One region of the Mesorhizobium sp. CNPSo 4689 genome, then DNA from elsewhere that is predicted to be linked to it. Evidence: predicted binding sites of a transcription regulator. Region 1 holds the regulator's gene; the other holds the start of a gene.
The links. The regulator HrcA, encoded in region 1, represses chaperone genes, less so after heat shock. The targets are predictions, from matches to a motif close to GTTAGCACTCNCNNNNNGNGAGTGCTAAC.
Positions count from the first base shown of each region.

Region 2: the regulator HrcA is predicted to act here: its motif matches at 1,849-1,877, upstream of groES (co-chaperone GroES).

Region 1 covers NZ_JBWLUZ010000030.1:39,565-43,039, forward strand. Annotated here, with positions in the region: gene AC04SI_RS26660 (PQQ-dependent sugar dehydrogenase) at 1-1,252, opposite strand, end outside; gene AC04SI_RS26665 (hypothetical protein) at 1,349-1,546, opposite strand; gene hrcA (heat-inducible transcriptional repressor HrcA) at 1,689-2,771, opposite strand; gene rph (ribonuclease PH) at 2,907-3,475, shown strand, end outside.
Region 2 covers NZ_JBWLUZ010000042.1:12,422-15,896, reverse strand. Annotated here, with positions in the region: gene groL (chaperonin GroEL) at 1-1,402, opposite strand, end outside; gene groES (co-chaperone GroES) at 1,465-1,761, opposite strand; gene AC04SI_RS29570 (SDR family NAD(P)-dependent oxidoreductase) at 2,055-2,822, opposite strand; gene AC04SI_RS29565 (LysR family transcriptional regulator) at 2,930-3,475, shown strand, end outside.

The DNA of each region.
Region 1 (3,475 bases):
CCCAGACCGCGTCGTCGGCGATGACGAAGCCGGTCATGAAATCCTCATACTCGCCGGTCGGCTTGCCGTCCTTGAATTTCAGCCGCACCACCTTGTAACCCGTCCTGATGTCGCGGTTCCAGGAGCCGTGCAGGGCGACGAAGGCATCGCCCTGATACTCGGCGGGGAAGCTGTTGCCGGCATAGAAGGCGATGTTGAGCGGCGCCGAATGCGCCTGCATCAGCACGTCGGGCACGGTCACCTTGCCGGCGAGGTCGGGACGCTCGCCCTGGTGGCGCGGATCCTCGTTGTTGCCGATGTAATACCAGGGCCAGCCATAGAAGCCGCCATCCTTGACCGTCGTCGCATATTCGAACGGGACATTGTCGCCGAGTTCGTCGCGCTCGTTGACGACGCACCAGAGCGCGCCTGTGGCTGGCTGAACGGTCATGCCGGAACAGTTGCGCAGCCCGGTGGCGAAGCTGCGTCGGTTCTTGCCGTCGGGATCGAAGGCAAGAACATCGGCGCGGCCTTGCTCGGAGCCCCAGACCGCGCCCAGCGGCTGCGATTTCACCCATGGCTCGAGCCCGCCCTCCGGTTCCTTGCCGATACCCTCGGCAACATTCGAGCCGGAGCCGACCGACAGATAGAGCGTCTTGCCGTCGGGCGAGAAGGCGATGTCGCGGGTCCAGTGGTGGCTGGAGGGGATGTCGGCGACAATGGACTCCGGCTCGCCGGCGGCCTTCAGGTCGCCGTCGCGATAGGCAAAGCGCACGACGCTGTTGCTGTTGGCGACATAGACCCATTGCGGCTTGTCGCCCGGCGGGTAGAAGGCGATGCCGTAGGGCCGGTTGAGGCCTTTGGCAAAGGTGGTTTCCTCGGCAGGCTTGGCGCTGCCCTCGGTGAGACGGTAGACGCGTATCTGGTTTGCCTTGCTGTCGGCGACGAAGAGGTCGCCGTTCGGGGCGACGCGTACGACACGCGGACTGTCGATGCCGGAGGCAATCAGCTCTACCGAAAAGCCCGGCGGCAGAATTGGCTTGGCGTCTTCGGGACGGTCGGCCAGGCCGGCTCCGTTGGACGCGGATTCGGTGAGGTAAGGGGCCAGCATATCATCAGGCCTGATCAATCGACGCACCCCCGGCCTGTCGGCCTTCCAGTCGCCGAAGGCGGCTTTCCCCGTCAGCACCGGCTGGTCCGCCTGCTGCGCGAAGCTGGTGGTGGCGACAAACAGAGCCGCGACAACGACCGCCGGACCGAACAATCGGATCATTGTAGTCTCCGGATCACCTTGACCAGCGAAACGGGCAGACCCGCCTGCTTGTTCCGAGCAGGGCCTCGGCACATAGGGATTTGAAGGATCGCCGGTTCAGGTCCCGGCAGCGTAGAAATCGTCGTCGAGACGCTTTTCCAGTTCAACGAGATCGGCCGGCAGCGGCAGGCCCATGGCGCGCAGCTCCCTCAGCTTTTCGCGCAGCTGCTCCTGTACTTCGTGCTGGTCCTCGGGCTGGTTGACCATTTCCTCGAGCAACAGGCTGATCTGGGCTTTTAGCGATTCCAACGCCATTCTTTTTCTCCTCGGCCGCCTGTTTCTTCCAAGGTGTGTTGAGATTCGGGTCAGCACCGGAGTCGAAGACGGGCGCGAAGCGACCAACATGGTGGTTTTCGACCCGCGTTTGCAGGCCGGCCTCACCTGAATACCAATTCACCTAGCGCAGCATGCGCGAAATAAGCTGCGCCGTATAGTCGACCATCGGCACTATGCGGGCGTAGTTCAGGCGCGTCGGGCCGATGACGCCGAGTGCACCGACGACGCGGGCGTCCTTGTCGCGGTAGGGCGCGACGACCAGCGACGAGCCGGACAGCGAAAACAGCTTGTTTTCCGAGCCGATGAAGATGCGCACGCCCGGTCCTTCCTCGGCAAGGTCGAGCAGCTGGACCAGCCCGTCCTGCGTCTCCAAGTCCTCGAACAGATGGCGCAGCAACTCGATGTCGGCCTGGGCGGTGACGTTTTCCAAGAGATTGGCGCGCCCGCGCACGATAAGACGCGCCGGCAGGCCACTGTCGGCGCCGGCCCACACCGCCAGACCCTTCTCGACCAGGTCCTGCGACAGCGTGTCGAGGGCTGCCCTGGTCTCTTCCTTGATGCGGGCGATCTCGATGCGCGCCTCGGCCAGCGTGCGGCCACGGATATGGGCGTTGAGGAAGTTCGAGGCCTCGTGCAATTGCGAGACGGTGATGCCGGCGGGCAGGTCGACGACGCGGTTCTCGACATCGCCGTTCTGCGACACCAGCACGGCCAGCGCCTTGGTCGGCTCGAGCTGGATGAATTCGATGTGCTTGAGCGCTACCTCGTTCTTGGCGGCGAGCACCAGGCCAGCGCCGCGCGACATGCCCGACAGCATCTGGCTGGCCTCGGTCAGCATTTGCTCCAGCGTCGCGCCCGAGCCGGAGGCGCGCACCTGCGCCTCGATGATGCGGCGCTCCTCGTCGGAAAGGTCGCCAAGCTCCATGAAGGCGTCGACGAAGAAGCGCAGGCCGGTCTGGGTCGGCAAGCGGCCAGCCGAGATATGCGGCGCATAGATCAGGCCGAGATGTTCGAGGTCGCTCATCACGTTGCGGATGGTGGCCGGCGACAGCGACGACGGCAGGATGCGCGACAGGCTGCGCGAACCGACCGGCTCGCCATCCCTCAGATAGGAATCGACGATGCGCCGAAAAATGTCGCGCGAACGCATATCCAGTGACTGGAGCACCGGCGACTGCGACGCGGGATCGACTGCCTTGGTCATTCGGGCCAAAAACCTCCGGTTCAAATATAGACTTAGGCCGTGCCCGCGCAACCCGGTCCATTTTCCTTTGCGCCATGGGCCGCATGCGTCTACAAGCCGCCCACGATTCCGGAAAACCAGAAGAAAGAGGCCTGAATGCGCCCCTCCAAACGCCAAGCCGACGAAATGCGCGCCATCTCCTTCGAGCGCGGCGTCTCCAAACATGCCGAAGGCTCGTGCCTGGTGAAGTTCGGCGATACGCACGTCCTGTGCACGGCGAGCCTGGAGGAAAAGGTGCCGGCCTGGATGCGCAATTCCGGCAAGGGCTGGGTGACGGCGGAATACGGCATGCTGCCGCGTTCCACCGGCGAGCGTATGCGCCGCGAGGCTTCCGCCGGCAAGCAAGGCGGCCGCACGCTGGAAATCCAGCGGCTGATCGGCCGTTCCTTGCGCGCCGTGGTCGACCTGCAGGCGCTGGGCGAGCAGCAGATCACCGTCGACTGCGACGTCATCCAGGCCGATGGCGGCACCCGCACCGCCTCGATCACCGGCGGCTGGGTGGCGCTTTACGATTGCCTGCGCTGGATGGAAGCGCGGCAGATGGCCAGCGTCGCCAAGGTGCTGAAGGACCATGTCGCGGCGATTTCCTGCGGCATCCATGACGGCCAGCCGGTCATCGACCTCGACTATATCGAGGATTCTTCCGCCGGCACCGACGCCAATTT
Region 2 (3,475 bases), on a different contig from region 1:
TCTTGCCGGCAACGATCGAAGCTTCCGCACCGGCGTTGGCCGCGATCTGGCGGGCCGGAGCCTGCAGCGCACGACGCACGATGTTGATGCCGGCGGCCTGGTCGGAGTTGGCGCCGGTGGCCTTGAGGTTGGCCGAAGCGCGCAGCAGGGCCACGCCACCGCCAGCGACAATGCCTTCTTCCACGGCCGCGCGGGTCGCGTTGAGGGCGTCATCGACGCGGTCCTTCTTTTCCTTGACTTCGACTTCCGTCGCACCGCCGACGCGGATCACCGCAACGCCGCCCGCGAGCTTCGCGAGACGTTCCTGCAGCTTCTCCTTGTCGTAGTCCGAGGTGGTCTCCTCGATCTGCTGCTTGATCTGGGCGACGCGGCCCTGGATCTCGGCCTTCTTGCCGGCGCCGTCGACGATGGTGGTGTTCTCCTTGGAGATCGACACCTTCTTGGCGCGGCCGAGCATGTTGAGGCCGACATTCTCGAGCTTGATGCCGAGGTCTTCCGAGATGACCTGGCCACCGGTGAGGATGGCGATGTCTTCCAGCATGGCCTTGCGGCGATCACCGAAGCCCGGCGCCTTGACGGCGGCGATCTTCAGGCCGCCACGCAGCTTGTTGACGACCAGCGTGGCCAGAGCCTCGCCTTCGACGTCTTCCGAGATGATGAGCAGCGGCTTGGAGGTCTGCACGACGGCCTCGAGGACCGGCAGCATCGCCTGTAGGTTGGAGAGCTTCTTCTCGTGGAGCAGGATGTAGGCGTCCTCGAGATCGGCAACCATCTTGTCGGCGTTGGTGACGAAGTAGGGCGACAGGTAGCCGCGGTCGAACTGCATGCCTTCGACGACTTCGAGTTCGGTCTCGGCGGTCTTGGCTTCCTCGACCGTGATGACGCCCTCGTTGCCGACCTTCTGCATCGCTTCGGCGATCATGGCGCCGACCGACTCGTCGCCATTGGCCGAGATCGTGCCGACCTGGGCGACTTCCTCGGAGGTCTTGATCTTCTTGGCGGCCTTGCCGAGCGCCACGACGACTTCGGTGACGGCGAGGTCGATGCCGCGCTTCAGGTCCATCGGGTTCATGCCGGCGGCAACCGCCTTGTGACCTTCCTGGACGATCGACTGCGCGAGAACCGTCGCGGTCGTGGTGCCGTCGCCGGCGATGTCGTTGGTCTTCGAAGCAACTTCGCGGACCATCTGCGCGCCCATGTTCTCGAACTTGTCCTCAAGTTCGATTTCCTTGGCGACGGTGACGCCGTCCTTGGTGATGCGCGGGGCGCCGAACGACTTGTCGATGACGACGTTGCGGCCCTTGGGGCCGAGCGTGACCTTCACCGCGTCGGCGAGGATGTTGACGCCGCGCAGCATGCGCTCACGGGCGTCGCGGGAGAATTTTACTTCTTTGGCAGCCATGTTTAGCTCCTGGCAGGGGCTTTGATCGAGCCCGCAGATTTAGATGACGGTGAGGCCGATATTCAGCCGATGATGCCCATGATGTCGGATTCCTTCATGATCAGAAGGTCTTCGCCATTGAGCTTGACTTCGGTGCCCGACCACTTGCCGAACAGGATGCGGTCGCCAGCCTTGACGTCCAGGGGGACGAGCTTGCCGGCTTCGTCGCGGGCGCCGGAACCGACGGCGATGATCTCGCCTTCCTGCGGCTTTTCCTTCGCCGTATCCGGGATGATGATCCCGCCGGCCGTCTTGGATTCGGATTCAACCCGGCGAACGACCACGCGGTCATGAAGCGGGCGGAACTTCGACTTTGCCATTTTTTCTTCCTCGAAATGAGAACGGTGAGAACTGTTCCTCCGTCCGGCGAAGCCGGACAAACCAAGCCCGGCAGCGCCGGACCCTTGGTTAGCACTCACCAATGGCGAGTGCTAACGTGCCGGTGAAATAGGCTGCTGGCTGGCGAGAGTCAAGGCGCGCGAGAGGGCGCAATGGCGCGAAATTTTGTTTGAGCAGTCGCCCGGTTTTGGAACGCGCCGATTGCTATTGGCTTTGGCCACGAAAAATGCCCGCTGCGCCGCCCAGGATCGGCGTGGGAAGATGAGGTGCCTGGCTAAATGTTCATGCCGCCCGACACTTCGATGCGTTGGGCGTTGACCCAGCGGCTGTCGTCCGACAGCAGCGAGGCGATCATCGGGCCGATATCGTCGGGCACGCCGGCGCGGCCGAGCGCGGTGACGCCTGCCACCATGCGGTTGATCTCGGCGTCGTCGCGCACATGGCCGCCGTTGAAGTCGGTTGCGATCGCGCCGGGTGCTACTGTGTTGGCGGTGATGTGGCGGGCGCCGAGTTCCTTGGCGAGATAGCGCGTGAACACCTCGATGCCGCCCTTCATCATCGCATAAGCAGATGAGCCGGGGACCGAGAAGCGCGCCAACCCGCTCGACACATTGATGATGCGGCCACCATCCGCGATCAGCGGCAGCAGCGCCTGGGTGAGGAAGAATACGCCCTTGAGGTGGATGTTCACCAGCGTGTCGAATTCCTCTTCGGTCGTCTCGGCGATGGTCTTGCGCAGGCCGGTGCCGGCATTGTTGACGAGGAAGTCGAACTGGTCGCGCTGCCAGGTCTCGCGCAGCGTGCGCTCCAGCACCTCGACGAAGGCCGGGAAGGTTGCGACCGTGCCCGTATCGAGTTGCAGCGCCGCGGCGCGGCCGCCCGCCGCCTCGATCTCCGCGACGGCCGCCTGGGCCTCATCCGCGCGGGAGCGGTAGGTAATCACCAGGTCGACGCCCTTGCGGGCGAGGCTGAGCGCGGTGTTGCGTCCCAATCCACGGCTGCCGCCGGTGATCAGGGCTATCGGGCGATTGGTCTTGGTCATGGTCGTCTCCATCGATTTGCGATGGCATCTATTTATTCTCCCGTCTGGCGGATATAATCAGGCAATAAATGCCTTCTCTATTCAAAAAAGACGAACAATCGAAAAAAATGGACAAGCTCGATAGCATGCGCCTGTTCACCCGCGTCGTGGAGCGGCGCAGCTTCACGGCCGCCGCCGCCGATCTCGGATTGCCGCGCTCCACCGCTACCTCCGCGATCAAGCAACTCGAGGAACGATTGGGCGTGCAACTCCTGCGGCGGACCACCCGCCACGTCACCACGACACTCGATGGCGAGGCCTATTATCAGCGCTGCACCGGCATCCTGGCCGACATCGAGGATGCCGAAGGCGGCTTCGGCGCGAACGAGGTTCGGGGGCGGCTGCGCGTCGACGTCAACGGCCATATGGCGCGCACCTTCATCCTGCCGGAGCTGCCGGCGCTGCTCGCCCGCCATCCGGGTCTGACCGTGCACATAGGCGAGGGGGATCGTCTGGTGGATCTGGTGCGCGAAGGCGTCGACTGCGTGATCCGCGCCGGCGTGCTTCCCGACAGCGACATGATCGTGCGCCGGCTGGGCACCGCGCGCGAGATCACCGTCGCCAGCCCCGCCTATCTCGAGCGCCACGGCGTGCCGCGCTCTCTCGACGATCTT